3 regions of the Sorangium sp. So ce836 genome follow, and region 1 is predicted to be linked to each of the others. Evidence: riboswitches for the same ligand, from Rfam matches in the RefSeq annotation. Region 1 holds a riboswitch; each other region holds the start of a gene.
What was found. A riboswitch is a leader RNA that binds a small molecule or an ion and turns the genes downstream of it on or off. The one in region 1 is predicted to bind cobalamin.
Positions count from the first base shown of each region.

Region 2: another riboswitch for cobalamin. It lies ahead of NQZ70_RS02435 (energy-coupling factor ABC transporter permease); the one in region 1 lies ahead of NQZ70_RS06995 (TonB-dependent receptor).
Region 3: another riboswitch for cobalamin. It lies ahead of NQZ70_RS24110 (dockerin type I domain-containing protein); the one in region 1 lies ahead of NQZ70_RS06995 (TonB-dependent receptor).

Region 1 covers NZ_CP102233.1:1,880,510-1,890,503, reverse strand. Annotated here, with positions in the region: gene NQZ70_RS07005 (serine/threonine-protein kinase) at 1-111, opposite strand, end outside; gene NQZ70_RS07000 (sensor histidine kinase) at 371-2,863, opposite strand; gene NQZ70_RS06995 (TonB-dependent receptor) at 3,015-5,138, opposite strand; cobalamin riboswitch at 5,386-5,564, opposite strand; gene typA (translational GTPase TypA) at 5,733-7,619, shown strand; gene NQZ70_RS06985 (hypothetical protein) at 7,722-8,249, shown strand; gene NQZ70_RS06980 (LysR family transcriptional regulator) at 8,262-9,176, opposite strand; gene NQZ70_RS06975 (haloacid dehalogenase type II) at 9,449-9,994, shown strand, end outside.
Region 2 covers NZ_CP102233.1:631,629-641,622, reverse strand. Annotated here, with positions in the region: gene NQZ70_RS02450 (tetratricopeptide repeat protein) at 1-983, opposite strand, end outside; gene NQZ70_RS02445 (3-hydroxyacyl-CoA dehydrogenase family protein) at 1,218-2,108, shown strand; gene NQZ70_RS02440 (enoyl-CoA hydratase/isomerase family protein) at 2,749-3,576, shown strand; cobalamin riboswitch at 4,706-4,910, shown strand; gene NQZ70_RS02435 (energy-coupling factor ABC transporter permease) at 5,044-5,721, shown strand; gene NQZ70_RS02430 (hypothetical protein) at 5,718-6,074, shown strand; gene NQZ70_RS02425 (CbiQ family ECF transporter T component) at 6,064-6,813, shown strand; gene NQZ70_RS02420 (energy-coupling factor ABC transporter ATP-binding protein) at 6,810-7,646, shown strand; gene NQZ70_RS02415 (CbiX/SirB N-terminal domain-containing protein) at 7,622-8,809, shown strand; gene NQZ70_RS02410 (TetR/AcrR family transcriptional regulator) at 8,944-9,630, shown strand; gene NQZ70_RS02405 (ABC transporter ATP-binding protein) at 9,627-9,994, shown strand, end outside.
Region 3 covers NZ_CP102233.1:6,635,561-6,645,554, forward strand. Annotated here, with positions in the region: gene NQZ70_RS24090 (non-ribosomal peptide synthetase/type I polyketide synthase) at 1-2,546, shown strand, start outside; gene NQZ70_RS24095 (thioesterase II family protein) at 2,543-3,289, shown strand; gene NQZ70_RS24100 (ABC transporter ATP-binding protein) at 3,307-4,182, shown strand; gene NQZ70_RS24105 (ABC transporter permease) at 4,179-7,847, shown strand; cobalamin riboswitch at 8,178-8,386, shown strand; gene NQZ70_RS24110 (dockerin type I domain-containing protein) at 8,633-9,994, shown strand, end outside.

The DNA of each region.
Region 1 (9,994 bases):
GGCGACGACCCGGTCGATCAGCACGTGACGGGCGCGGTAAACGACGCCCATGCCGCCTTCGCCAAGCCGTGCCTCGAGCCGGTACCGGCCGGCCACGACCTTACCGATCAACGGATCGGTGCTCGAAGCCTTGGGACCTGCCGGTCGCTGAATCGCGCGCTCCATGGTGCCTTCGTTTCTCCTCAGCGCTCCCCGGAGAGCCGTTCGCGTCTCTCAGGGGCCTTATTGCGCTGTGCGGTGAGTCGGATCGCTCGCTGAACGTATCCGGTTTGAAACAGCCGGTCTACGGGGCCGCGGTCGGGTGCGGAGGAATCTGGAGCGCGCTCCGCGTGGAGGTGGGGTGGGAGACCGGCGCCGATTGCGCGCTGGTTCAAGCCTCCGCTGTCCGCGGAGCGGGGCGCGCCTCCGCGGTCCGCGGGGCCGAGCCGCCGCCCGAGGACGGCCGTGCAGGCGGGGGCGCATCGCCTTGCGGGCGGGCGCTCCCCGGGCGAGGATCGAGGGGCAGGCGACAGACGAAGCGCGCCCCGGCGGGCGCGCCGCAGCGCAGATCTCCAGCGCGGCCGTCCGCGGGGGCGAGGGCGAGCGTGCCGCCGTGCCGCCGGACGATGTCCGTCGAGATGGAGAGCCCGAGGCCGGTCCCGTGCCCTCGCGGCTTCGTGGTGAAGAACGGATCGAAGATGCGCTGCGCGAGGTCGGGCGGCACGCCGGGGCCGCTGTCGGAGATCGCGACGGCCGCCATGTCCTCGTCGATCCAGGTCTCGACGCAGATCACCGGCGCGCCGGGCGGGCCCTCCGCCGCGCCGCCGGCGCCCTCCGCCGCCTCCGCCCCGACCGGCGCCGGCGGCGCGGCGCTCGCCTCCTCCAGCGCCTGGATGGCGTTGACGAGGAGGTTCATGAAGACCTGGTTGATCTCTCCGCTCCGGCAGGTGACGGGCGGCAGGTCGCCGTAGCGCCGGACCACCTCGATGCGCGCCTGGCGGAGCCGCGGGCCGAGCAGGAGCAGCGTCTCCTCGAGCCCGGCGTGCAGATCGACGGGCAGCGGCTCGCCGGAGACGCGCGAGAAGCTCTTCAGGTTGGCGACGATGCGGACGCTGCGCTCGACCGCGCGGTGGACGAGGGTGGAGATGCCGACGAGGTCCTCGAGCGCCGCCTCGGTCTGGAGCTGCTCGCGCAGCGCCTCGAGGGCGCGGCGGCGGTCGTCCGGGAGCTCGCGCTCGGCGGCGCGGTAGGCGTCGAGTACGGCGCGGAGCTCCGCGGCGAGCTCCTCGATCGGCTGGGCGGCGCCGGCGATGGCGTTCAGGGGGTTATAGATCTCGTGCGCGACGCCGGCGACGAGCTCGCCGATGGAGGCGAGCCGCTCGCCCTGGATGAGCGCGGCCTGCGTCCGCTTCAGCTCGGAGAGGGCGCGCGTGAGCTCCGCGGTGCGCGCGGCGACGTTCTCCTCGAGGCCGGCGCGCTCGCCCTCGAGCTCGTCGATCGTCCGGGACAGCGCCTGCCGCATGCGCTCGACGCTCTCGCCGAGGCCAACGACCTCCTTCGGCCCGGACAGCCGCGGCACGGCGGCGCCGAGCTCGCCGCGCGCGACCTCGTCGGCGGCGCGGGCGAGCTGCGCCATCGGCCGCGAGAGCTCGCGCGCCGCCCGCGCGACGACGCCGAGGGCGGCGAGCACGAGGAGGGAGAACGAGGCGAAGAGCGCGGTGATGGCGTTGAAGTCCTCGTTGAACGACGAGCCGGTCGCGAGCGCGCGGTAGAGGCCGATGGAGGAGAAGAGCGAGAGGAGCCCGGTGAACAGGAGCGGCAGCCCGAAGTCGCGCAGCATGCGCCGCCGGAGGGGCGTCGGGGGCGCGCCGCCGCGCTCGGGCGCGCCGGTCCACGCGCGCAGGAGGTCGACGGCCCGCGCGACGGAGTCTCTGTGCCACGCGCGCTGGTAGAACGAGACGCCGAAGGCGAAGAGCGCGCCGAAGCCGAGCTGCATGAGCGCGTCGGCGGCGCTGAAGGGGGCGCCGGGGCGGAAGGTGGCGCCGGGGCGGACATAGGCGATGCCGATCGCGGTGCACCCGAGCCAGAGCGCGAAGTTCAGGGAGGCGAGGACGTCGGGGAGCCGCTCGGCGCGGGCGAGGCCGCGGGCGAGCAGGGCGCGGTCGCCGGACGGGCCGGCCCGGAGGGCGGCGACGATCGCGTGCGTGGCGGGGCGCACGGCGAAGGTGAAGCCGAGGGTGCCGGAGAGCGCGAGGAGGGGGACGACCTCGAACCACGCCTGGAACACGACCTGGCTCTGGGTGCGGAGGAACGCGACGCAGAAGAGCAGCATGACGTGGCCGCCGACGATGCCGGCGGCCGTGGCCGACTCGGCGAGGCGCGGCCGGAGCGCCGCGGCGAGGGCGCGCGCCGAGGCGGCCTCGGAGGCGCCGCCGTCGGCCGCGTCGGCGCGGAGCAGGCTGCGGTGGATGGCGAGGCGCATGCCGCCGGCCATGACGCCGAAGGCGACGGCCGTGACCAGGAGGCCGAGCCACGACGGCGGCGTCGCATGGCCGATCCCGAGCGGGCCGGGCCACGAGGGCGGCCCCGCGGGGGGGCCGCGGAGGGCGAGCGGCGAGACGGCGAGGGGCCACGAGAGGGTGCGGATCGCCGCGGCGATGGCGAAGCCGCGGTCGCCGCGGCGGACGAGCGCGCCCGAGAGCGCGGCCGAGAGGGCCATCGAGGCGAGCAGGAGGATCGCCGGCCAGGGCGTGGTGAGGGCCGCGGGGACGACGGCGGAGAGGAACAGGAGGGCCGAGAACAGCTCCCAGCCGGTCGCGACGAGCTCGGCGCGGGCGCGCGGGGTGAGCGGCGCGCGGAGCTTGGGGGGCGGCGGGGTGCTCACGGGGCCGGCGGCATGGAAGCCCAGGGCGCGCGGCTTCGCAACGGCGGCCGGCGGCGCGGGCGCGGCGCCGGCGGAGGATCGTGCGCTGGCGCTTGACGGAACACGGATGACGGAAGGCGAGGAACGACGGCCGACGCTCTTGGCCCCCGGGCTACTCCCAGTACAGCGTCGCCCGCCCGATCGCCGTGAACGGCCACCCCGGCGAGTAGTGGATCCCCGTGACCGCGGCCGGCTCGTACGGCAGCCGCGAGTCGCTCGCGAACTGGACCTCGCGCCACGTCGCGTCGAACAGGTTCTGGATGTCCACGGCCGCCTCGACGTTCCTCCACCGGAGCCCCGCGTTCGCGTCGACCACCGTGAACCCCTCGGCGGTGAGCGACTCGTCCTCGGTCGCGGGCCGCGCGCCGATCGCCTTCACCCGGAGCGCCGCGAACGGCGTGAAGGCGCCGAACGCCCTGCGCACGCCGATGCCCGCGGTCAGCGTCCGGGTCGGCGCGAGCGCGACCGCGCTCCCGTTGCCGGCGTTCGCGCGGAAGCGCGCGCGGGTGAAGGTCGCGTCCACGTCGGCGAAGAGCCAGCTCCCGAGCCGGTAGCGCGCGCCCATCTCGATCCCATAACGCCGCGTCTCCCCCGACGCCTCGGTCACGCCGGCGTCGCCGCTCCAGACCAGCTCGGAGTCGAGGTCGAGCAGGAACCCGGCCGCGCTGAGCGAGAGGCCGCGCACGGGCGCGACCCTCGCGCCGACCTCGTAGCCCTTCGCCGGGGTGATCAGCGTCGCCGCCCCCTGGCCCAGCACCGCGCCCCGGGCGTCGTTCGAGTGGAAGCCGCGCCCGTAGTGGGCGAAGAGATCGAGCCCGACGGCCGGCGAGACGATCGCCGAGAGCTTCGGGAGCAGCTGCATCTGCCCCCGCGCGCCGCTCGACCGGTTCCCCGTCCCCTCGAGGTCCTCGCGCAGGTCGTCCACGTTGACGTCGATCCACTGCCCGCGCACGCCGAGCACGAGGCGGAGCCAGCGCCGGAGCCGGGCGTCCTGCTCGACGTACACGCCGATCTGGCCCTCGTCGACGTGGGTCCGATCCCGCTCCTCGAGCCGCTCGCGCGCCTCGTCGTGGTGGAGCGACTTGTCGATCGCGTCGGCGCGGATCTGCGCGCCGAGCGAGGTCGTGAACCTCGCCCCGCGGTGCTCGATCTGCTTGCGGAACCGGAAGTCGGCGCCCAGCACCGTGCGGTCGTCGTTCTGCTCGATCTGATCGCCGTGGACCGGATCCTCGGCGAAGAACGTGAAATTCGAGTACAGCGTGAAGCGATAGCGGAGGAAGTAAGCCATCGCGCTCAGGTCGGCGTCCCGCCACGCGGTCGAGGCGGAGACCGACGCCATGTGCCGCGCGGTCGACCCGCCCTCGGTCGGATCGACGGCGCCGAAGTGATCGATGCACGGCTGCCCGAAGGCGGAGGGCGGCGGGTTCAGACCGCCCTGCTCCCCCTCGCCGCACACGGCGCGCGCCGGGATCTGGCCGGAGCCGTACCAGGTCGAGCCGTAGGACATCCACGTCGCCTGGACCTTGCCGGTGCTGCCGAGGTCGCGCGTCGCCCTCAGGAAGACGTTGAAGCGCTTGAGCCGCTCCGGGCTCTGGAACGGCCCGTCGTTCCGGTAGACCTCCGCCGCGGCCACCGCGCGCCATTCGTCGCCGAGCTCCGGCGAGGCGATCACGAGGCCGCGCAGGATGCCGTACTGCCCCACGCTGAGCTGCGCGGTGCTCTCGTCGAGCTTCTCGGCGAAGCGGAGGTTGACGGCGCCCGCCGTGCCGAAATCGCCGATGTTCGCGTAATAGGGCCCCTTGTAGCCGTCGAGCCCGATCACGAGCTCCGGGATCATGAAGTAGAGGTCGGTGAAGCCGTGCCCGTGGCCGTGGCTGACCAGGTTGACGGGCACCCCGTCGACGAAGAACGCGACGTCGGTCCCGTGGTCGGCGTCGAAGCCGCGCAGGAAGTACTGGTTCGCCTTGCCGCCGCCGGCGTGCTGCACGGCGAAGAGCCCGGGGACCGACTCGAGGATGTCGCCCGGCCGGAGCCGCGGCCTGAGCTCGAGCTCGCGGTGCCCGACCGAGACGCGCGAGGCGGCCTCGCTGCCCGGCTTCTCCGCGTGCACCGTGACCTCGATGGGCTCTTCCTGGGCGCGCGCTGGCGGCGCGGCGAACAGCGAGATCGCCAGCGCGGCGATCCGATGGAGTCGATGACGGTGTCCGTGGCCCTTCGTGACGTTCTCGCGCAGCATTCATGTCCTCCTTCGCGCAATCGCGCGGAGCGGCGCCGGGCCGCTCGCATCGAGCTCCGGGAGGAGGAAAAGGTCGCCCACGGCGCGATGCCCTGGACCGACCTCTCGCCCCCGCGGGCGACCGAAAGGCAACGCGGGGGGCGGCTCGGGATCCGGGACGTGCGCAGGGCTGCACCGGCTCGGACCTCACCGCCTCCCTCGAGGCTCCCAGGTCGAACCGGCGTCGGATGTGTCCCCGTCGCCGGGCGCGGGCAGGTCTTCGGGCTCGCGAGCGCTCCGGCCGCGCCGGCTTCCTACTGTCCACCGCTTCCCAGCCCTCATCGGGCCAGTGCGTGGGGTGGAGGTCGTTCTCGCTTACCGCTGCGGGGCAGCCCCGGAATCTCACCGGGTTCCCTATTCAGCCTGAGCGAGCGCCCAGGCACCAGCGCGGCGCGCACCCTAGGAGGATGCACCTCCGGCTGTCAATCGCTCCCGCTCACCTCGCCCGCTCCGCGCGCGTCCCTCGCCATGCGCCCGCCTCGCGCGCGCCACCTGAACGAGAGCGCTCGCCGCGCGACGTCCGCGCGCCGGCCGAACGTTCGGGCTCTGGCGAGGATGGGCTCGCTCCTCCGTGGGTCGCGTGCTACACGGCCGCCGCCGTATATGCCGCGTAACGACCTCCGCAACATCGCCATCGTCGCCCACGTCGACCACGGGAAGACCACGCTCGTCGATCACATGCTCCGCCAGGCGGGCGCCTTCCGAGAGAACGAGGTCGTGGCCGAGCGCGTCATGGACTCGAACGATCTCGAGCGGGAGCGCGGCATCACCATCCTCGCGAAGAACACGAGCATCCGGTACCGCGGGGTCAAGATCAACATCGTCGACACGCCCGGCCACTCCGACTTCGGCGGCGAGGTCGAGCGCACCCTGATGATGGCCGACGGGGCGCTGCTCCTCGTCGACGCCGCCGAGGGCCCGCTGCCGCAGACGCGGTTCGTGCTCTCGAAGTGCCTCCAGCGCGGCTTCCCGGTCATCGTGGTCATCAACAAGATCGACCGGAGCGACGCGCGCGCCCACGAGGTGCTCTCCGAGGTGTTCGACCTCTTCTGCGATCTCGAGGCGAGCGACGGGCAGATGGACTTCGCGACGCTCTACGCGATCGGGAAGCTCGGCCAGGCGAAGCGCGAGCTCGAGCACGAAGCCAAGGACCTGGAGCCGCTCTTCGAGACCATCCTCGAGCGGGTGCCCGGCCCCTCCGGCGACCCCGACGGGCCGCTCCAGGTCATCGTCTGCAACACGACCCACGACGACTACGTGGGCCGGCTCGCGGTCGGCCGCGTGGTCCGGGGCACCGCCCGGTCCGGCGCCGACGTCGCGCTCCTCGGCGAGGGCGGGCAGTCGCGCGGCTACGTGAAGATGCTCTACGCCTACGAGGGGCTGAAGCGGGTCGCGGTCGAGAGCGCCGCCGCGGGCGAGGTGGTCGCCATCGCGGGGCTCGACTCGGTCACCATCGGCGACACGATCGCGGACCCGGCGACCCCCGAGTCGCTGCCGCGGATCGTGGTCGAGGAGCCGACGATCAAGATGAAGATCGGCGTCAACACGTCGACCTTCGCCGGCAAGAGCAAGCAGTCGAAGTTCCTGACGAGCCGTCACCTGAAGGAGCGGCTCGAGCGCGAGGCGATGAAGAACCTCGCGATCCGGGTGGAGCCGACCGAGGTGCCCGACACGTTCGTGGTGCTCGGCCGCGGCGAGCTCCAGCTCGCGATCCTCGTGGAGACGATGCGGCGCGAGGGCTACGAGATGCAGCTCTCGAACCCCGAGGTCGTGACGCGCGAGATCAACAGCGAGGTGATGGAGCCGGTCGAGCTCGTGGTCGTGGACGTGCCCGACACCTACGTCGGCGTGGTGACCGAGCGCCTCAGCACCCGGCGCGGCCGGATGGTGAAGATGACGAACCCCGGCTTCGGGCGCGCCCGCCTCGAGTTCCGGGTGCCGTCGCGCGGGCTCATCGGCTTCCGGGGCGAGTTCCTGACGGCGACGCGCGGGACGGGCCTGCTCAACACGATGTTCGACGGCTGGGCGCCCTGGGGCGGCCCGATGATGCGCCGCCCGACCGGCGCCATCGTCGCCGATCGCGCCGGCGTGGCGACCCCGTACGCGCTGCACCACCTCCAGCCGCGCGGGACGTTCTTCATCGTCCCCGGCGTCGAGGTCTACGAGGGGATGATCGTCGGCGAGCACAACCGGCCGAACGACACCGACGTCAACGTGATCAAGGAGAAGAAGCTGTCGAACGTGCGCAACCACGGCAAGGACGAGAACGTCCTCCTGGCCAGCCCGCGGCTGCTCACGATCGAGACGGCGATGGAGTGGATCGACGGCGACGAGCTCGTCGAGGTCACGCCCGACGCGGTGCGCGTCCGCAAGAAGGTGCTCGCGTGCAACCGCCGGGAGCGCCGCGAGGACGCGATCGAGCAGGCGCAGGCCGTGGAGTGAGCGGCGGGGGGCGCCCGGCGAGCGCGCGCCCGGCGAGCGCGCGCCCGGCGAGCGCCCCCCGCCCCTGCCCGCGCCGGTGTGGACCGGTGTAGACTCCCCGGCATGAGAACGACGCTGCTTCCGGCGCTCCTCGCTTCGCTCGTCGCCCTCGCGGGGGCGAGCGCCTGCGGCGGGAGCGTCGTGGTCGACGGCTCCCCGGGGGGCGACGACGGCTCCGGGGGCGCCGGCGCCAGCGCGACGTCGAGCGGGCGCGCGAGCGTCGGCGCGGGCCCGCAGTCGGCGAGCTCCAGCGCAGCGGGCTCGGGCGGCGGAGCGCGGGCCTCGTGCGATTTCTTCTGCGCCCTGTTCGACGGCACCGCCTGCCCGGACCCCGGCTGTCGCGACGCCTGCGCCGAGCTGCTCTCGGTGCCGCGCCCTTGCAACGACCTGACCGCGCCGTTCTTCGACTGCATGGGCGGGATCGTCCAGATCCCGTCGGTCACGCGCTGCGAGCAGATCTCGGCGTGGCTCGATCCGCTGTTCGCGTGCATGGCCTCCAGCGACCCGGCGTGCGACGCCGACTTCGTCCAGGTGGACTGCGCCCCGTTTTACGAAGATCAGCGGGCCTGTCAGCTCAGCCAGGGCCGGTAACGGCGGGCGACGTCACCGGCCCTGGCGCGGCCGCGCGCCCGGCCGGAGGGCGCCTCGCAGCGGCCCGAGGGCGTCGGTGACGAACGCGACGAGCGCCTTCACGCGCGGCACCGCGCGCGTGTCGCGGTGCACCCCGAGCCACAGCGTGCGCTCGGGCGGCGGCGACGGCGGCGAGAGCAGGCGCAGGCCCGACGTCGCGTCGCCCAGGTAGCGCGGCAGGCACACGAGCCCGACCCCGGCGGCCCCCATCGTCGCCTGGGCCTCGCGGCCGTTCGTGCGGGCGGCGACGCGGGCCTTCGCGGCGACGGCGCGCAGCCACGCGAGGTCGGCGACCGCCGGCGGCTCGTCGCTCATCGTGACGAGGGCGTGGCCCTCGCACTGCCGGTCGAAGTCCGGCAGGCCGCGCTCGGCAAGGTAGGCCTCCGACGCGTAGAGGCCGAACCCGATGCGCGCGACCTCGCGCTGGAAGACCTCGCGGTGCTCGAACGCGGCGGGGCGAAAGGCGATGTCCGCCTCCCGCCGCGGGAGGCTCAGCCAGCGCGCATCCGCGACGAGCTCGACGGAGATGCCGGGGTGACGCGCGAGGAACGGGGCGAGCAGCGGCCCGAGGACGCGGGCCGCGAGCCACTCGGACGCGGTGACGCGGAGGTGGCCGGTCAGGCCGGCGTCGCGTCCGGCGGCGGCGCGCTCGGCGGCGAGCGCGCCCTGCTCCATGCGCTCGGCGTGGCCGAGCACGCTCTCGCCCGCGGCCGAGAGCGCGAACCCCGACGGCGAGCGCCGGAAGAGCTTCGCCCCGAGGCGCCGCTCGAACGCTTCGATGCGCCGCCCCACGGTCGGCTGGGTGACCTTCAGCGCGCGCGCGGCGGCCGAGAGGTTGCCGTGCCGGGCGACGGCGAGGAAATAGCGCAGATCGTCCCAGTCGAGCATGGTCTTCGCGCGGGGCGCTGCTGCGCGAGAGCGCCCCGCGCCATGCACAGATGCATGGCGAGTATACGGCGATGGCGGATGTGCGGGCAACGGCGGAGGGTGCATGCTCTCTCCACGCATTCGCGCGCTCGTCTCTGGCGCAGCGCTCGCGCTCTCTCTGCGTGAGCTCTTTTGCGTGTTGCGTGACGCCGCGCGCGTCTCGCGCGTCCGCGCGCCTCGCACGTCCGCGCGGTCTCACCCATTTCATGTCGGATGACCCGATCGAGGCCACCATGCATTCGAGTCGTCGTACGTTTCTCCACCGCGTGGCCGGGACGGCCGCGACAGGCCTCCTGGGCTCGGCCCCGCTGGCCGTGACCGCCTCGTGCGCCGCGGAGCGCGGGCCGGCGCCGCCGCGGCCGGCGGCGGGCCGGAAGATCAAGGCCCTCGCCTTCGACGCCTTTCCGATCTTCGATCCGCGGCCGATCGCCGCGCTGGCGGAGGAGCTCTGTCCGGGCAAGGGCGCCTTGCTGAGCGAGGCCTGGCGCACCCGTCAATTCGAGTACACGTGGCTCCGGGTCGCGGCCCGCGAGTACGCCGATTTCTGGCAGGTGACGGCGGACGCGCTGGCGTTCGCCGAGCGGGCGCTGCGGCTCGATCTCGGCGAGGCGAGGCGGGCGCGGCTCCTCGGGGCGTACCTCGAGCTCGAGGCGTGGCCGGACGCGCTCCCCGCGCTCGCATCGCTGAGGCGCGCGGGCCTCCGGCTCTCGTTCCTGTCCAACTTCACGCCGAGGATGCTCGGCGCCGCGATCGAGCGCTCCGGCCTGGGAGGCCTGTTC
Region 2 (9,994 bases), 1.2 Mb from region 1:
CCGGCGTGCGCCGCTTCGGCGCGCCGCACGCGGTCGAAATAGGGCTCGGCCGCCTGGGGCTGGCCGCGCATGCGCCAGTGGACCATGGCGATCTGCACGAGCATGCCGAGCTCCTCGCCCGGCTTCACGCCGCCGCTGCGGAGCTGGTCCTCGTAGAGCGCGACGAGGCGATCCCAGTCGCCCGCGGCGGAGTACGCCTCGGCCAGGAACGAGAGCGCCTCGGGCTGGCCGGGCGAGAGGTCGAGCACCTCCTCGTAGGCCGCGACCGCGCGGGCCGGGTCATCGAGGTGGGTCTTGATGGTGCGCGCCGCGCGGAGGCCCGCCGCGATGCGGTCCTCCTTGGCCTGGGCCTCGGCCTTGACGAGCGACTGGACGCGGACGACGGCGTCCCAGTCGCCCGCGGCGGCGAAGGCGATCTCCGCGAGGTTGGCGGCGCGGCGGTTCTTCGGGTCGAGCTTGAGGGCGAGATCGATGAGCTCGGTCACCTTCTCGCCGAGCTCGGCCCGGCCGTAGCGGTAGCCGATGTCGGCCGCGCTCGTGGTGAGCGCGCTCTTGAAGGCGCCGTCGGTGGCGGCCTCGGCCTCGGCCACGTAGCGGTCCACGAGGTCGCGCCACCGCTCGCGCTTCGAGGCGTCGGTCTCGAGGGCCTCGGCGGCGGCGTCGTCGTCGGGGCGCAGCTCGAGCAGCCGCTTGTAGGCGGCCGCCGCGCGGTCCACGTCGATGAGCTCCTCGTGGTAGACGCGGGCGAGCTCCGCCTGCATCGCGCCCTCGACCGGACTGCCGGCGGCGAGCGCGATCTCCAGCTCGAGCAGGCGGGCGACCGCCTGCCACTCGCGCCGCTGCTCGTGCCGCGCGCGGGCCGCGCCGAGCAGGCGCTCGACGTCCCCGGCGCCCGCGCCGTTGTTCGGAGCGGTCACGGCCTCCGCGAGCTCGTTCCAGGCCGCCTCGTTTTCGGGCTCATCCTGCAGGCGCCCAAGGGCCATCCGAATCGTCTCAACGCTCATCGTCTCTCCGCGGACCTCGCGAGATCGGTCCGGTCCGTTCACGGGCCGGGCGAAGATAGCCGGGCGGCCGACACGGTTTCAAGGTTCCTGGCCCCCGCGGGTCGGGAAGCGCGGGCGGAGCTTTCGCGTGCTTCTGCCGCGGGGACGGCCAGCGGGCGGGCCGTCGGCATGGGCGGTTCACCGCGCCCTCGGCTTCGGGTATCAACCGCGGCCATGGAAGCTACGACGATCAAGCGCTTCGGGGTGATCGGCGCGGGCCAGATGGGGCGAGGCATCGCCCAGGTCGCCGCGGCCGCGGGCCTCGAGGTGGTCCTGTGCGACGTCTCGAGGGCGCTGGCGGAGTCGGGCAAGGCCCAGATCGCCGCCATCCTCGCGAAGCAGGTGGAGAAGGGCAAGATGGCCGCGGAGGCGCGGGAGGCGCTCCTCGGCCGCGTGGCGGTCGCGGACGGCATCGCCGGCCTGTCGGGGGTCGACCTGGCCGTGGAGGCGGTGACCGAGAGCTTCGAGGTGAAGAGCGGGATCTTCAAGCTCGCGGACGCGGCGATGCCGAAGGGGGCGATCCTGGCGTCGAACACGTCGTCGATCTCGATCACGCGGCTCGCGGCGGTGACCGGACGGCCTGAGCTGGTCATCGGGATGCACTTCATGAACCCGGTGCCGCTGATGAAGCTGGTCGAGCTCGTCCGTGGGGTGCAGACGTCGGACGCGACGTACGAGGCCGTCCGGGCGCTCGCGGTGGGGCTCGGCAAGACGGTGATCACCTCGAAGGACCAGCCGGGGTTCATCGTGAACCGGATGCTGATCCCGTTCCTGAACGAGGCGTGCTTCGCGCTCCAGGAGGGGCTGTCCACGCCGGAGGACATCGACGCGGGGGCGCGGCTCGGGCTGAACCACCCGATGGGGCCGCTGGAGCTCGCGGACCTGATCGGGCTGGACACGGTGCTCTCGATCGCGGAGGTGCTGCACCGGGAGTTCGGGGACTCGAAGTACCGGGCGCCCACGCTGCTGCGGAACCTGGTGGCGGCGGGGTGGTACGGGAAGAAGAGCGGGCGGGGGTTCTACGTGTACGACGAGAAGGGGCAGAAGACGGGGCGGGCGGTGTAGCGGAACGGGCGCGGCTGCAGCGGAGCCAGCGGAGGAGGGGGCGCGGCTGCAGCGGAGCCAGCGGAGGAGGGGGCGCGGCTGCGACCGAGCCAGCGGAGGAGGGGGCGCGGCTGCGACCGAGCCAGCGGAGGAGGGGGTGCCGCGCGGGGGGCCGGCGGGGGCCCCTCCCACAAACTCGCGCCTTTTGGGGGGCTATTGCCGTGGGAATGGGTGGGTCGGTCCCGGAGGGCGTCTCAAGGAGCACGCCGGCGCTCGGGTTTGTGGGGCCCTACCCCGCCGGCCCCCCGCGCGGCACCCCCTCCTCCGCTGGCTCTCTCCAGGGCGGGACAGGGGTGGAGGGCGGGGCTGCGCTGCGGTTGGGAAGACGGCCTGTCTGCGCGACTCCCCTCGATAGCGCGCGGGCCGTGTGCACTTATCAAAGTAACGAATGAGCGCCACCGCGGGGCATTTGCTGGGGTCGCTCGAGACTCGACGTTCGTTCCATGTCCCAGAGCGGGCGCGTGACCTCCGCTGGAAATCGCTCGCTCGTCGGCTCAGCCACGGGCTCAGCATAGCGGGCCCAGGCGGTCACGAAATGACCCCTTTCCCCGGCGCGCGGCGCGCGCTTCCCCCCGGCGCGGCGCGCTGCTAACCACCGGTCATGACCGCTCAAGAACAGCAGCCGGGGGTCCCTGCTCGCGGTGCCCTCCAGTTTGTCGCCGTCGAGCGCGCGGGCCACGTCGCCACCGTGACCATGCAGCGGCCCGACAAGCTCAACGCCCTGAACCCCGCCGTCCTCGGCGAGCTCACCGCGGCCTTCCACGACCTCCTCGCGCCCGCCGAGGGCAACGAGGTGCGCGCGGCCGTGCTCACCGGCGCCGGCAAGGCGTTCGTCGCCGGCGCCGATATCGCGGAGATGGCCGCCATGAACAGCATCGCCGCGAAGCGGTTCGCCGAGGCAGGCCACCGCCTCGCCGACCTCATCGAGACCGCGCCGTTCCCCGTGATCGCCGCGGTCAACGGCTTCGCGCTGGGCGGGGGCTGCGAGCTCGCCCTCGCCTGCGACTTCATCTACGCCGCGGAAGGCGCCAAGCTCGGCCAGCCCGAGGTGAACCTGGGCGTCATCCCCGGGTTCGGCGGCACCCAGCGGCTGCTGCGGCGGGTCGGCCCCGGCCGCGCGCGCGAGCTCATCTACTCAGGCGACATGATCACCGCCGAGCAGGCGCTCTCGATCGGCCTCGTCAACGCCGTCTTCCCGGCGGCCGAGCTCCTCGCGCGCGCCCGCGAGACCGCCCTCAAGATCGCCTCGCGCGGGCCGCTCGCCGTCGCCGCCGCCAAGCGCGTCATCCTGCGCGGCGAGAGCCTCGACCTCACCGCCGCCAACGAGCTGGAAGCCCAGGCCTTCGCCGCGCTCTTCGGCAGCGAGGACCAACAGCTCGGAATGAAAGCGTTCCTGGCGAAATCGCAGGCCACGTTCACAGGAAAGTGAGTTTCCGAACAGCGGGCCGGAAGACCCAAAAAAAGACCGCGTGTCATGCTGGAGGGGGGCCAGACATGACCGCGGCAGGGAAACCGCAGCGGCGCGGAGAACGTCCGCTGCGGTGCTCGAAATAGCCCGCACGCGCTCCGGGCCGGGGGGGGAAACCGCGCCGGTGCGCATGCGGTGCTCGGAGTGTGGCACCCGGAAGCAGGTTGTCGATAACAAAGTGCAACCGATGCACGCGGATGAGCGGATTGCTCCCAGCACGATGACAGCCAGGAGACGGCGCAGCGCGCACACCGCCGATTCCCGCGAATGCGCGTTCGAGCCGGGCATACCCGCGCGGGAGCAGCGTCCGGCGGAGTCGCTCGCCGCACGCTCGAAAAGAGAGCACGAGAGCCCGCCCCGTCACGTCAGGCTCCGCGACGAAGCGAGCCAGACACGGAACACTTGCTCACAAGTAAAGAGCCAGGACGAACAAAGCACACTGCGGCGAGAAAATCACCGGAACGTGCGCCGCACGCGCGGGGCGGCGCACGCTCCGAGCGGGCCCCGGGGGCGAGCGGCGATCCCAGGACGAGCAAGTAAAGAGACTTTAACTACAGAAACACATCGCTTGCAGCTTTTTCGAGGAAGCTTGTCCGCGTGCGTCTCGGTCAATTTCGCGGACTCCACGTTGCGCGCGGAGGACGCGAGCGCGCATCGCGCTGCCTGTCGGCGCGACAGGGCGGCGCCACGCGCGCAGGACACCACGGCAGCGGCGGACCGGCCGCTCGCAATGGCGCGAGGGCGGGCGCGGGACAGCGCGGGCCCCCGCCGCGCCGGACCTCCGGACGCCGGGAGCGCTCCGCGGACCGCGGCGGGCTGGACGGCACGCGGCGGCAGCCCGCGCGCGCGGTTCGTCACGGAGCTCGGTCCGGCGTGAGGCGCGCCCGCGCGGACCGCGGAGACAGCCGCCGCGAGCGCACCCGCGCGCGCCGCGAGACGGCCGCCGCGAGCGCACCCGCGCGCGCCGCGAGACGGCCGCCGCGAACGCGCCCGCGCGCCTCGGGGCAGCCCCGCGAGGCGAGCGCCTGCCCCGCGGCCGCGGCGCGACGTCCTTGACGCCGGGCGCGAAACGGGACTACCGAGCATCCATCTGACAATCCACACCTCGGGTGCCCTCTGGGCATAACAGGGAAGCCGGTGCGAAACCGGCGCGGTACCGCCACCGTGAGTGGGGAGCCGCCTCCAAAGACCACTGGGCCTCTGAAGAGGCCTGGGAAGGTGGACGCGGCGCTGGGAGCCCGAAAGGCTCCCTGAACCCATGAGCCGGGAGACCTACCCGAGCCCCCCACGAGGTGCAGCTTGCGCACGTCTTCGTGGCGTTCGGGTGCGGACTTCACCCGGAGCGCCGAAATCGGTCTTCACGGCCGCGCTATATCCATCGCCGCCGTGCTCTTCGCGACGCTGCTCGCGCCCCGGCCCGCGGCCGCGATGCACCTCGCGGAGGGCGTCCTGCCGCTCGGCTGGTGCGCGGTCTGGAACGCGCTCGCCCTGCCCTTCGTCGCCGTCGCCCTCCACCTGCTCCGGCGCCGCACCCAGAACGACGCCTTCTACAAGCCGTTCGTCGGCCTCATCGCCGCCGCCGTCTTCGCGATCTCGTGCATGCCCGTGCCGGTGCCGACCGCAGGGACCTGCTCCCACCCGTGCGGCACCGGGCTCGCCGCGGTGCTCATCGGCCCCTGGATGACCGTCCTCGTCACCGTGGTGGCGCTCCTCATCCAGGCCCTCTTCCTCGCCCACGGCGGGCTCACCACGCTCGGCGCCGACGTCGCGTCGATGGGCATCGCGGGCGCGTTCACCGGATACCTCGTCTTCCGGCTCGCGCGGCGCTGCGGCGCGAGCCTCTGGGTCGCGGGGTTCCTGGCCGGCGTGACGTCCGACTGGGCCACGTACGCGACCACGGCGCTCGAGCTCGCGCTCGGGCTCGCGGGCGACGGGTCGGTGGGATCCATGTTCACCGGCGTCGCCCTCGCCTTCGTCCCCACCCAGCTGCCGCTCGGCCTGCTCGAGGGCGCCATGACCGCGGGAGCGCTCGTCTTCCTGCGCGCCCGGCGGCCCGACATCCTCGAGCGGCTCCAGGTCGTCCCGCTCCCCGCGGGGGCGTCGTGACGCGGCGGGCCGCGCACCGCGCGCTGCCGGCGCTCGCGGGGGGCGCGCGCGCCGCGGCGCTGCGGCTCGCCGCCGCGCTCCCGGCCGCCGCCGCGCTCTGCCTCGCCGCGTGCGGCAACGCCTCGTGGGACGGGATCGACGAGGCCGTCGTCCGCCGCGTCGCCGAGGACGCCGGCCGCCACGACACGGGGCCGCTGTTCGCGGGCCTCGAGGGCGACCTCCTGCTCTTCGCGTTCCTCTGGGCAGGGCTCCTCTCCGGCTTCGCCCTCGGCTACTTCTCGCGCGTGCTCTTCGTGGAGCGCGCCGGCCAGCCCGCCGGCAAGCCCGGCGGCGACGGGCTCCGTGCGGATTGACCCCCCCGCGCGGCTCCGCGACGTGGATCCCCGGCTCCGCCTCGGGGCCGCCGTGGCCGCGTGCTGCGTCGCCGCGGGCGCGCGCTCGCCCTGGACGCCGGCCGCGCTGCTCGCCGTCGCGTGCGCGGCCCTCGCCCTCCAGGGCATGAGCGCGGGCGCCGTCCTCCGCGCCTTCGCGCCCGCCGCGTGGCTCGGAGGGCTCGCCGCGGCCCTCGCGCTCGCGCTCACCCCGGGCGAGCCGCTCCTCGCGGGCGCGCCGTTCCCGCTCGACGCGATCGCGCGCGACGGGGCCCGCCGCGCCGCGGTCATCGCCGCGCGCGTCCTCGCGGCCGCCGCGGTGCTCCGGTGGCTCTCGAACGCCGCCGCGCCCGCCGAGATCGAGGCGGCGCTCGCCGGGCTCGGCGCGCCCGCGGCCCTCGTCGAGCTGCTCGCGCTCGCGCGGCGCTTCGCCGGCGTGCTCCAGCGCGCCGCCGACAGCGCGTGGAGCGCCGCCGCGCTCCGCGGCGGGTTCGCGCGCCCGGGCGCCGCCGCGCGCTCGGCCGGCGCCGTCGCGGGCGTCGTGGCGCTCCGGACCCTGGAGCGCTCCGAGCACGCCGCCGTCGCCATGCAGCTCCGCGGCTACCGGGGGGAGCTCCCCGTCGCCGACCGCCGGCCGAGCGCGCCCGCCGCGAACCTCGCGTTCGCCGCCCTCGCCCTCGCGGCCCTCGGGCTCAGCGTCGCCGCCGGAGCGGCGGGATGAGCGCGATCGCCCTCCGTGCCCCCAGGGTCGGCTACCGCGGCGCCGAGCCCGCGCTGCGCGACGTGCGCCTCGACGTCGCCGAGGGCGAGTCCGTGGCGGTGCTCGGCGGCAACGGCGCCGGCAAGACCGCGCTGCTCCGGACGCTCGTCGGGCTCCTCCCCGCGCCCGGCGGCAGCGTCGAGATCGCGGGCCGCCGCGTGGGCTCGCCCTCGGACGCCGTGGCCGCGGGCGCCGCGCTCGTGCTCCAGGACCCGGACGACCAGCTGCTCGGCGCGACGCTCCTCGACGACGTCCTGTTCGGCCCGCGGAACCTGGGCCTGCCCGCGCCCGAGGCGCGGCGCCGCGCCGAGGCGGCGCTCTCGGCCGTGCAGCTCGCGCACCTCGCCGGCCGCGCGATCGAGGCGCTGAGCTTCGGCGAGCGCAAGCGCGCGTGCATCGCCGGGATGCTCGCGATGCAGCCGCGCGTGCTCCTGCTCGACGAGCCGACCGCGGGGCTCGACCCGGAGGGCGAGCTCTCCCTGTGCCGGACGCTGCGCGCGCTCTCGGAGCAGCAGGGGACCACGCTGGTCGCCGCGACGCACGCGGTCGACCTCGTGCCGCTCTTCGCGACGCGCGCGGTGCTGCTCGGCGACGGGCAGGTCCTCGCGGACGGGCCGCCGCGGGAGGTGTTCGCGGCCGGCGAGCTGCTCGCGCGGGCGCGGCTCCGGCGGCCGTGGGTCGCGGAGCTCTGGGCCCGGATGAGCCCGGCCGAGCCAGTCCACCCGCGCGGCCGCGCAGGGCTCCCGCTCACCCTGGAGGAGGCGCTCGCATGCATGACGAAGGGCTCCTGCTGATCGGCCACGGCAGCCGCGACGCCGCGTCGAACGCCGAGTTCGAGGCGCTCGTGGCCGATTACGGCGCATCGCGACCCGGGGTCGTGGTGCAGCACGGCTACATCGAGCTCGCGACGCCGTACCTCGCCGACGCGCTCGCGGCGCTCGCGGCGCGGGTGTCCCGGGTGGCGGTCGTGCCGCTGTTCCTGTTCGCGGCCGGGCACGTGAAGAACGACATCCCCCTGGCGCTCGAGCAGGCGCGGGCCGCGCACCCGGGCGTGCGCTTCTCGGCGGCGCGGCACCTCGGCGTGCACCCGGCGCTCGCGGAGGTCGCGTTCGAGCGGGCCGCGTCCGCGCTGCCGGACGACCCGGCGGCGCGCGCCCGGACGGCGCTCGTCGTGGTGGGGCGCGGGTCCAGCGACCCGGACGCGAACGGCGATTTCTGCAAGATGACGCGCCTCATCGGCGAGGGCCGGGGGCTGCTCCTGGTCGAGCCGACCTTCATCGGCGTCACGCGGCCCTCGGTCGAGGAGACGCTGGAGCGCGTCGCGCGCCAGCGGCCCGAGCGCGTCGTCGTGCTCCCCTACTTCCTCTTCGCCGGCCGGCTCATGACGAAGCTCGCCGAGCAGGTCGACCGCTTCGCGTCGACGTACCCGTGGATCCGCGCGTCGCTCGCGCCCCACCTCGGCCGGTCGAGCGCGCTCTCGGGACTGATCGACGAGCGCGCGCGCCAGGCGCTCGCCGGCGAGTCTCCCCTCCCCTGCGACACGTGCATGTACCGCACCGCCATGCCGGGGCTCGCCCGGGAGGTGGGCGGGCTCAAGGCGATGCTCTACAGCGTGCGCCACACGCTCACGCACACGCAGGCGTCGAACCACCCGCACGCCCACCGCCCGCTGCGCAAGCACGTGCTCGTGTGCGGCAACGCCGACTGCGTGGACCGCGGCAGCCTGGCGCTGCTCGAGTCGCTGCGCCGCCGCGTGAAGCAGGCCGGCCAGCAGCAGCAGATCCGCGTGACGAGGACGTCGTGCATGGGGCGCTGCGGCGAGGGGCCGACGGTCGCCGTCTACCCGGACGGCGTGTGGTACCGCGGCGTCCGCGAGGAGGACGCGAAGGACCTCGTCGAGGAGCACCTGCTCGGCGACCGGCTGGTGGCGCGGATCGTCGACGACATCATGCAGTGAGGCTCGGCGCCCGGGGCCGCGCTCGAGCGTGGATCTCTGACGCGCGGAGATAGCCCTCCCGTGGCCCCTGCCCGCGCCCCGCGCCAGGCGTCGTCCGATTTGACTCGTTTGTCTATATGAGTCAAATCGGTTCTGTGCCCGTCCGCCGCCCCGAAAAGCCCCGCGATCCTGCGCGTCGCACCAAGATCCTCGAGGCCGCCAGGCGCCTCTTCGCCGAGCGCGGCTTCAAGGGCGTGAACCTCGACGCCGTCGCCGCCGAGGCCGGCTGCGCGAAGGGCGCGCTCTACCTGGAGTTCGCCGACAAGGAGGCCCTCCTGCGCGAGGTGGTCGAGCAAGCCTTCGCCGCGATCCGCGCCCGCTTCGCCGCCGAGGTGATGGGCCTCGACTCCCCGCTCGATCGCCTCGTCGAGACCCTCCGCTTCGCCTACCGCCAGCAGGCCGCGGAGCCGCTCTTCGGCAAGCTCCTCCGCGAGGACCCCGACCTCCGCGCGCTCCGCCCGCAGGACGACGCCGCGAGCGCCGCCGCCGCGAAGGCGCAGGTCGCCCAGATCGCCGGATGGGTCGACGAGGGCATCGCGCGCGGCGAGATCCGGCCCGACGTCGATCGCGACGCGATCCCCTTCGTGCTCGGCGTGCTGCGCTTCGCGCCCCAGCACCTCGGGCTGGTCACGTCGTTCGGCACCTTCGCCGGCGAGCGCGCGCTCGACGCGATCGCCGACATCTTCCGCGCCGGCCTGGCCGCGCGCCTCGCGGCGGCCTCCACGACGACGATCCCCCTGACACGGCGCGCGACCGCGTCGCGCGCGAGGAGCAAGCGATGAACCAGGCGATCGAGGTGAGCGCGCTCGGCAAGCGCTTCGGGAAGGTCACGGCCGTGGACGGCGTGAGCTTCACCGTCGCGGCGGGCGAGATCTTCGGCTTCATGGGGCACAACGGCGCCGGCAAGACGACCACGCTGCGCATGCTCCTCGGCCTGACCCTGCCGACCGCGGGGTCCGCGCGCGTGCTCGGGCGCGATGTCGTCCGCGAGACGCTCGAGGTCCGACGGAGCGCGGGTTACCTGCCCGCGTCGTACGCGCTGCCCCCCGACATGACGGCGCGCGGGTTCCTCCACTATGTCGCCGCGATGTTCGCGCTGCCCCGCGGGGTCGCGGCCGCGCGCGCCGACGCCCTCGTGCGCCGCTT
Region 3 (9,994 bases), 4.8 Mb from region 1:
AGCGCGGCTGGGAGCAGGTGGTGGCCGTCCTGGCCGTGCTCGAGGCGGGCGGCGCCTACGTGCCCATCGACGCGACCCTGCCCGAGAAGCGCATCCACGCCTTGCTCGAGGCCACGGGCGCGAAGCTCGTGTTGACGCAAACCGCGGTGAAGGGTCGGATCACCGTCCCTGGTGGCGTCGAGGTCGAGACGGTCGACAACGCCGGGCGTCGCGAGCCGTCATGGGGTGAGCCGCGCCAGGGTCCTCACGATCTCGCCTACGTCATCTACACGTCCGGCTCCACGGGGGTCCCCAAGGGCGCGATGATCGAGCACCGGAGCGCGGTCAATACCGTGGAGGACATCAACGATCGTTTCGGCGTTGGACCGGAGGATCGCGTCTTCGGCGTCTCGTCGCTGAGCTTCGACCTGTCGGTGTACGATGTCTTCGGGACGCTCGCTGCCGGTGGTTGCCTGGTGATGCCGGAGCGGGGGGCCGAGAAGGACCCGGAGCACTGGCTCTCGCTGCTCGAGCGCGAGCGGGTGACGCTCTGGAACAGCGTGCCGGCGCTCCTGCAGATGCTCGTCGACTACGCCGAGGGGCGCGGGGCGACTCTCGGTCTGCGGCTCGCGCTGCTCAGCGGCGACTGGATTCCGCTGGATCTGCCAGAGCGGCTGTGCAAGCTCTCGCCCGGAACCCGGTGCATCAGCCTCGGGGGCGCGACGGAGGCGTCGATCTGGTCGATCGTTCACCCCATCGGAGGCGCGCTGTCGGGCTGGACGAGCGTGCCGTACGGCCGGCCGCTGCGGAATCAGCGCTGGTACGTGCTCAACGATCGGATGGAGGAGTGCCCGGACCACGTGACCGGGGAGCTCTACATCGGCGGTCTCGGCCTCGCCCGCGGCTACTGGGGGGACGCCACGAAGACGGCCGAGCGCTTCATCTCCTGGGCCGACGGTTCGACGAGCGGGGCTGCGCTCGAAACGACCGAGCTGGGCCCTCGAGCACCCACCGGAGAACGGCTGTACAAGACCGGTGATCTCGGCCGGTGGAGAGATGGGCTCATCGAGCTCTTGGGTCGCGACGACCAGCAGGTCAAGATCGGCGGCCACCGCGTCGAGCTCGGCGAGATCGAGGCGGTCTTCGCCGCTCACCCCTCGGTCAAGGCGGCAGCGGTCGTCGCCCATGGCGACCCCAGGGACAGCCGCAAGCAGCTCGTCGGGTATGTCGCGCTGCGCGACGGCGCCCAGGCGAGCGAGGCCGAGCTCCTGCAGCACCTGCGCGAACGGCTGCCGGAGCACATGGTGCCGCGGCACGTTCGAGCGATCGACGCGCTGCCGCTCTCGGCCAACGGCAAGGTCGACCGCAGCGCGTTACCGAGGATCGACGCAGCCGAGCAGGGCGGCGAACACGTCGCTCCTCGCACTGACCTCGAACGCCAGGTCGCCGCGCTGTGGCAGGAGATCCTCGGAGCGCCTCGAGTCTCCCTGCGTTCGAGCTTCTTCGAGCTCGGCGGCGATTCGCTCGCCGCCACCCGCTTCGTCCTGGAGCTCGAGCGGCGGCACGGCCTCAAGGTGCCGATCCGCGCGCTGTTCACCGAGCCGGTGCTCGAGCGCCTCGTCGCCCGGATCCAGGCGGGCTCATCGTCGAGCCCGGCGACGGGCGAGGAGCTCGGACGCGCGGTGCCGCATGACATTCTGTTTCAGCATCCGACCGTGGCGGAGCTCGCGCGTGCGCTGGAGGCCCCCGACGGATCGCGGCGCGGCATCCGGGCAGTCCGGTTGAACCGGGCGGTGGATACGGCGCAGATTGTCTGTATCGAGGCGCCGGGCGACGGCGTGTGGCGATACGAGGCGTTCGCCCGAGCGCTCGACGGCCGGGCGGCCGTGATCGCCGTCGAGCTTGCCGCGAACGAGGGCGAGGATCTGAGCATCGAGGCGCTTGCCGACGACTGCGCCGCGGTGTTGCGTCCGCTCGGCACAAGCCGAGCGCCCTGTGTGCTCGTGGGCTGGTCGTTCGGCGGCGTGATGGCGCTCGAGGTCGCGCGCCGCCTCCGGGACGCCGGCGCGCCGCTCGTCTCGCTCGTCCTCCTCGACAGCGCGGCGCCTGCGGCCGTTCGCGACGGCGTCGAGCCGTGGCTCGGCCTGCCGCTCGACCAGGTTCCCGCGGGCGCGCTCGTCCAGGCGTGGGACGCGTCGCGGCACGAGGAAACGCCCGAGCGTCGCGGCATTCTCCGCCCCGGCGACGATGTCGCGGCATGGAGGAGCATCTCCCTGCACTTGTCGGCCAAGCTCCGCGCCCTCGGACGGTACGAGCCGCGAGCTTACGCGGGGGACGCGCTCCTCATCTCCGCGCAGGCGTCCCGCGGCCCGTCGCTCGATCTCCCGCCGGATCGTGGGTGGACGCCGATCCTCGTAGGGCGCTTCGACATCGAACCTCTCGATTGCGGGCACTACGACTTCTCGCTCGCTCCCATCGCGTCGCGCGTCGCCGCGATGGTCGTGCGCGTGCTGGAGCGGACGGCGAACGCCGCTCCCCGATCCATTTCACAGGAGATTTCTCGATGAGCGATCGAGGGCGCTGGCTCATCAGGAGCGCACCAAGCGCACGGCCCCGCGCGCGGCTCCTGTGCTTGCCCCATGCGGGCGCAGGCGCGTCGCTCTTCCGCCTCTGGCCGGAGCGGGCGCCAGATGCGGTCGAGGTCGTTCGCGTCCAGCTCCCCGGTCGGGAAGAGCGCGCGCGCGAGCCGCCGTCGCTCTCGATGACGGAGGTCGTCGCGGCGATCGAGCGCGAGCTCGGCGATGGGCCGCCGACGGCGATCTTCGGGCACAGCCTCGGCGGGCTCATCGCGTTCGAGCTGGCGAAGCGCCTCCATGAGGCTGGCGCCACGCCCGCGCGGCTCTTCGTCTCCGGAGCGCGTCCCCCGCACCTGCCCGATCCGCACCAGCTCCACCGCCTGCCGGAGCCGGACTTCATCGAGGCGCTACGGCGGCGAGGCGGAATCCCCGACGATGTCCTCCGGCACGCCGAGCTCCGCGACATGGTAGGTCGGCTGCTGCGCGCCGACCTCGCCCTCGCGGAGACCTGGCACCGCCCCGAGCCCGTCGCCCTGCCGGTGCCCATCACCGTGTGCGCCGCAAGGGCCGACGCCGTGGTTTCCTGGGAAGCGACCGGGCATTGGAGCCTCTGCTCGACGCGGGGTTACGAGCGCGTCGAGCTGCCCGGAGACCACTTTTTCATCAAGCAGCACGACGCGCTCGTGATGGCCGCCGTGTTCCCCAGGATCCTCCAGGCCACCGCGGCGCGATGAGCGACGTCACACCTTCCATGCAGCTACGCGTCCGCGGGCTGGACAAGACCTACCCCGGCGGCGTCCGCGCCCTGTCCGGCATCGAGCTCGACGTCGGCCCCGGCCTCTTCGGCCTGCTCGGGCCGAACGGCGCCGGCAAGAGCAGCTTGATGCGGACGCTCGCCACGCTCCAGCGGCCGGACGCAGGCTCGATCCACCTCGGCGAGACCGACGTGCTCGCGGATCCGGCGGCGCTCCGGCGCCGGCTCGGCTACCTGCCCCAGGACTTCGGCGTGCATCCTGGCGTGACGGCGCGAGGGCTGCTCGATCACATCGCGTTGATGAAGGGCATCGTGGACGGCCGCGAACGCGCCCGCGCGGTGCATGAGCTCCTCGAGCGCGTCAATCTCACGGGCGCCGCCGATCGCCCGGTGGCGGAGTTCTCCGGCGGGATGCGGCAGCGCGTCGGCATCGCGCAGGCGCTCCTCGGCGCCCCGCGGCTCGTGATCGTCGACGAGCCGACCGCGGGGCTCGATCCGGCGGAGCGCAACCGGCTTCACCAGCTCCTCTCGGAGATCTCCGGCGAGGCTATCGTCCTGCTCTCGACGCACCTCGTGGACGACGTCGCCAGCCTCTGCGGCGACATGGCGATCCTCGCCGGCGGCCGGATCGTCCGCCGCGGCTCTCCCTCAGCCGCATGCGCGGAGCTCGATGGCAAGCTCTGGCAGGCGCGTGTGGCGCGCGCGCGGCAGGCCGAGGTCACCCGCGGAGTCCGGCCTCTGCAGGTGTCCCCGAGGCTCGGCGATGTCGTGGTCACCGTGGTGAGCGCGACGCGGCCCGGCGAAGCGTTTGGCCCGAAAGCGCCGGAGCTCGAGGATCTCTACCACCACAGCCTGCACGAGGCGTCCGCGTGACGACGCCCTCGGCTCAGGGTTTCGGGCAGCGGGCGCTCTGGGTGAGCGCCGTGGCCCGCGGCGAGCTCAGGCGCCAGCTCCTCGGCTCCGTGAACCTCATCCTGATGGCGTCGCTCGTCGTCCAGACGTGCATCTACGCGCTGAACTCCGAGTACATGGCGCAGATCGGCGCCAGCGATGTCCCACGCAACTCGCCGTACGTCATCTACCACTTCACGAGCGACAACGGCTTCTGGCTGATCTTCTTCCTCGCGCACATCATGACGAGCGCGGTCGTCGACGACCTGAAGCACCGCTTCGCCGAGGTCGCCTACACGTTCCCCTGCGGGCCGAGGACGTACCTCTTCGGCAAGTACCTGGGCGCGCTCGCCTCCGGGCTCGTCGTCGCCGCGTCCGTATCGATCTCCTGGGTGCTGGTGCCCATGGCGATGCGTCACCTCGCCGGGCGCGCCGACCTGTTCATGCCCACGCCCTGGAGCGCGGTCGCGCACGCCTATGCGCTGTTCCTCGTGCCGAGCGTCTTCGGATTCGGCACCCTCTACTTCGCCGCGGCCGTGCGGAGCGGGCGCTCCGCGCCTGCGTATGCGCTGTCCTTTCTCGTCATGGCCGTCTGGATGGTTGGTATCCTCGTGCTGTGGCGAGGGGGCGTGGACCGCGAGGCAGGGGAGTGGCTCGACCCCATCGGCTATAACTCCGTCGCCGCGCAGCTCTCGTACTGGACGGCCGAAGAACGCATCCGCGGCACGATGAGCCTGACGGGGCCGTTCCTGGCGAACCGGCTCGGCGTGATGGGAATCGGTGCGCTCGCGCTCGTCGCCGCTTTCGCGAGGCCGAGCGCGGAGCGGCTCCTCGTCGGCTACCAGCGGGGCGAGGCCGGTGGATCACGGGGGGTGTGGGGCCGTGGGCAGGCGACCCGGAGCCCCGGGCATCCATCCTGCGCGCAGACCTCGAGCGAGGCGCCCGCGCTCCCGAGGCACGAGGCGAAAGCGCGCTTCGACACCCGAGCGCAGGGCCGCGCGGTCGCGCTCGTCGCGTGGCAGCTCCTCGCCGAGAGCCTCCGCGCGCGCGGCACCCGGATGGTGCTGCTCTTCGGGCTGATCCTCATGGTGGCGAGCGCCATGTTCCAGCTCGACGGCGGGGCGGACGGCCCGCAGCTGCCCTGGGCAGGCCTCGTGGGGCTGCGGCTCGTGGAGTTCTTCTACATGCCGACGGCGATCTTTCTCTGCTCCTCCGCTGGCAGCTGGGTCACGCGCGAGCGGGACGCCGGCTTCTCGCAGATCCAGGACGCGCTGCCGGCGCCGACGTGGGTGATCGCGCTCCCGCGCGCGCTCGCCCTCGCGGGGCTCGCCCTCGCGCTCGCGCTGGCCCCGACGCTGAGCTTGCTCCTCGTGGAGCTTGCGATCGACCGCGCCACCTTCGCCCCGCGCGAAGGCATGTTCTTCGCGCTCGCCGTCATCTGGCCCGCGAACCTCCAGGTCGCTGCGCTGGCGCTCTTCTTCTACAGCGTGGTCTCGCGCCGCGCGCTGGCCCATTTCCTGGCGTTCAGCGCCGTCTTCCTCTGCGTCATGAACCACTCGCTCAGCGTGGTCTCGCAGACGGCGCTCCAGTACGCGATGCCGATCCACGTCTTCTATTCACCCCTCACCGGCCTCGCGCCGTGGATCACCCAGGCGATCTGGGTGAACGGCTGGCTGCTGTCGGTGGCCGCGGCGATCGTGTTCGCCGCGGTCCTCTGGTGGCCGCGCGGCACGGAGCTCGCCTTCCGGGCTCGGCTTCAGCGCGCGCTGCGCGAGCGCTCGTCGGGCCAGATGATGGTGCTCGGCGGGATCGTGGCCGTCGGCGCCCACTGCGGGCTCCGGGTGTACAGGGCCGTCAACATCGAGAACAGATACCGCTCGCCGGGAGAGGAGCGCGCAGAGGCGGCCTTGTACGAGGTGACGTATGTCGGGGTCGCTGCTGCCCCGAGGCCGCGTGTGATGGAAGGAAAGCTCGAAGTCGAGCTCCGCCCGGCGGAGCGCGAGGCGCGCATCGCCTACGAGCTCACGCTGGAGAACGGTGGATCGCGGCCCATCGAGGCGCTCGACTTCGACGTCCCGGAGAAGCTCTCCCTCGCCGCCATCGACGCGGAAGATCGAACGATCGCGTCCTGGGACCGCGACGATCGCCTGCGGCATCACCGGATCACGCTCGGGCGGCCCCTGGAGTCCGGAGAGACGGTCCGCGTCACCTGGCGCGGCGCGGCGGCATGGCCGTCGTTCGCCAACGAAGGCAAGCCGCACCCGATGTCCTCCGAGGGGGCCTGGCTCCAGGACCGCGACCTGCTCCCCAGGCTCGGGTACGATCGGCGACGAGAGCTCCGCGCCGAGGGTTACCGTCGCGAGCTTGGATTGCCAGCGCGGCGCCCGCTCCCGAGCGCCCCCGATGCGGCATCTTCCCAGCAAGCGTACGGCCTGGAGAGCACGGCGTTCCCCTTGGCCGTCACCGTGCGGGCCCCGGACGCGCTCGATCTGGTGGTCTCCGGCGCGGCGGAGGGGCACGGGCAGGTCGAAGGGCGCGTGTCCGGGTCCGAGCGGCTCGCCATCGTCGCTGGCCGCTACGCGCGCACGAGCGGCACCTTCGGGGGCGCAGAGGGCGAGGTGTCCGTCGACGTCTACCACCACCCCGAGCGGGTCTCGGTGGCGCGCGCCTTCCGTGATGCGGCCGTCCGGTCGCTCGGCGCCTTGTCGGCGCGCTACGGCGATTATGGACGTCCACGCGTGCGCATCGTCGAGGTCCCGAGGGAGATCAAGGCGACAGGGCTGTTCGGCGACGTCCTGCTCCTTTCCGAAGAGGATGGCTGGGACGACGCTCCCGAGAACCCGGGCGTCCTCTTCGCGACGGCGCGGCACCTGTCGAAGCGCTGGTGGATCGATCGGCTGCACCCCGCCCTCGTCGCCGGTTACGCCACGCTCGGAGAGGGATTGCCCGTCCTGAGCGGCCTCGTCACCGTCGATGCCGTGCTCGGCCGGGAGACCCGCAGGGCGATCTCGGACCGCATCGGCGAGAAGGTGCTGCGCTCGATCGCGGAGGCGCGCGAGCCTGTCGTCCCGCTGATGGAGGCGGACGCGGGCGCGTACGTGCCGCTCTACGCGGGCCTCGCGATGCAGCGGCTTCGCGATGAGCTCGGCCCGGACGCCTTCGACGGCGCGCTCCGGCAGCACCTCGGCGCGCAAGGGGGCCGGGGAGCGCCGGGTGCGAGCCTCGCGTCCCTTGCCTCGACATGGGAGGCGCTGCCCGGCGCCGGCTCGGCCGCACAGGGCTTGCGAACCGTGGAGTCCTGGGCTGTCCGCGCCCTCTCGGCCGACGGCGTGCCCGGCGAGGACGGGCGCTGGAATATCAGCCTGGATCTCGCGTTCACGCCATACACGTTCGAGGGGCACGCGTGGCGCCCTTCCGTCGCGCCGGCCTCGGCGCAGGCTCCCATGACGCTCGCGCTGCTCGACGACGCCGGCAATGAGCTCTCCCGCGTGCTCGCGACGCGCAGCCCCGGCGCCGATCGCGTGACGTTCACGTCGGAGCGCCGTCCGGCCGCCGTGGTCGTCGACCCGGATCGCGTGCTCCTCGATCGCAGCCCGCAGCAAGATCGCGCTGCAGTTCGGCGCGCGGGGGTGCGCTGGACGCGCTGAGCGCCGCCGTGGTCCGCCCCCGCTTCCGCGGACAGTCTCACCATGCGCGAGCGCGGCTACATGGGCCTTATCCGAGCTCCATCGGTTCATGCAGGCGAGCCGCGTGTGCGGTCGCACGTCACGTCAGTCACCAAGATAGTTGAGCGCCTGGGCGTCGAACTGCCGCTCGAGCGCCTTGGGGGCGATCGGGTCAGTGTGCCGCGAGCGCACGCGGCGAAGGCTTGTACGGCCAAGCCCGGCGCATCGATCTTCGACAGTGGACGCGCTGCATTCGTCCGCTCGTCCTGCCCCCACCCCAACATCTCGCTTGACCTGCGCATCGCACCGCCATATGTAGTGCCTCGTGTTGGTGCCCTTGGCTTCGGCCCGGGGCTCAAAAGGGAACCCGGTGCGAATCCGGGGCTGCCCCGCAGCGGTAAGCGAGAACGATCTCCACGACGAGCACTGGCCTTCGGGCTGGGAAGCGGTGGACCGTAGGAACCCGGCGCCAGCCGGAGCGCTCGCGAGCCCGAAGACCTGCCAACATCCTGCGTCGGGGAGACATCCCGCGCCGGTTTGACCTGGAAGCCTCGAGGGAGGCGGGGAGGTCCGAGCTGGCGCAGACGCACGCGCCGTCCCGGTTCCGATCCGTCCCCCGAGCTTTCTTTCGCAAACGCCCGCGGGGGCGAAGGGTCGGTCCGATGATCATTTCCCAAGGTTCAGCGCCGCTGCGCGTCGCGGCCGGCGCTGTGCGCATTTCTGCATCTTCTGTCGCCGCAGCGCTCCTCCTGCTCTCGCCGCCGGCCTTGGCGGACGCCTTTGACGAGTACGCGGGGAACACGTCGTATACGTTCGACCTACCCGCCATCGCCGACGGTTGGTCCATAGCCCTGGACGGGTTCCCGACGACATCGGAGGAGATCGATGGCTACGAGCTGGCCGGGCGGCTCCTCGTCGCCAACGATCAGACCGTGTACCTCCAGAAGAACTATGGATCGGGCGTCTACGTGCCCGTCGCGACGCTGAGCGACGGGCCGATGGATCCGAGCTTCCTCGCCATCTCGCCGGACGGCAGCACGATCGCGCTCGGCGTCGGCTACGGGGCGCCGCTGCTCGTGTTCCCGAGCTCGATCCTCAGCGTCACCTCGCCGCCCGACCTGCTCAGCCACGGGGACGTGATCGAGCTCGACGTCGATTACTACGATGGGGCCTGGTACGGTAACGACGCGCTCGTCATCAACGGTGGCTGGAACGGGCCGGGCGGCTACACGAGCGGCGTCTACGCCCTCGATCTGACCGCGCCGCAGATCGCGGAGATCCCGCTGATCACGAGCATCCCCGGCGCCTCCGGGGGGATCGCCGTGGACTCCGCGGGCAACCTCGTCACCGGGATCGGCTACCAGACCTCGCCCAACCGGACCGGCGAGCTCAGGATCTGGGCGGCGGCCGACATCCAGGACGTCATCGACGGCACGGCGAGCGCGTACGCCTACGGCGGCAGCGAGGGCTCGCTCCTGGCGAGCAACGTGCTGAGCGCGGCGGCGCTCGGCTTCGACGGGGACGACGCCCTGCACGTGGGCGGCGGGGACGCGTTCGGCGTCGGCGGCGCGAGCGAGAACGGCTATGCCGCGCTCATCCGCGCCAGCGTGGTGGCGAGCGTCGTCGGGGGCAGCCAGACGCCGGTGAACGAGGGGAGCTCGTCGCAATACCTCGAGCTGACGCCTGACGCGTGCGAGGACGACAGCGCGACGTCGCCCATCGCGTTCGTCGGCCACACGAGCGCCCTGGCGATCGCCTGGAACCCGTCGGGCGACGAGTACTCGTCCCCCGCGGGGCAGTGCTACTCGGCCGGGAGCGCCTCGGACTTCTGGGAGATCGGGGTGACGCCGAAGGTGACGCTGTACTTCCCCGACGGCGCGCCGGACGCCGACAGCGACGGCGTGCCCGACGGCGCGGACAACGCCTACCTCACGGCGAACGCGAACCAGCGAGACACCGACGGCGACGGCTTCGGGAACATCGCGGACGCGGATCTCGACAACGACGGCGACGTGGACACCGCCGATTACAACATCCTGGTGGCGTCGTGGAGCACCCAGCTGGGCAACCCCGGGTACAACCAGCACGCCGACTTCAATGGAGATGGGAGCATCAACACCGCCGATTAC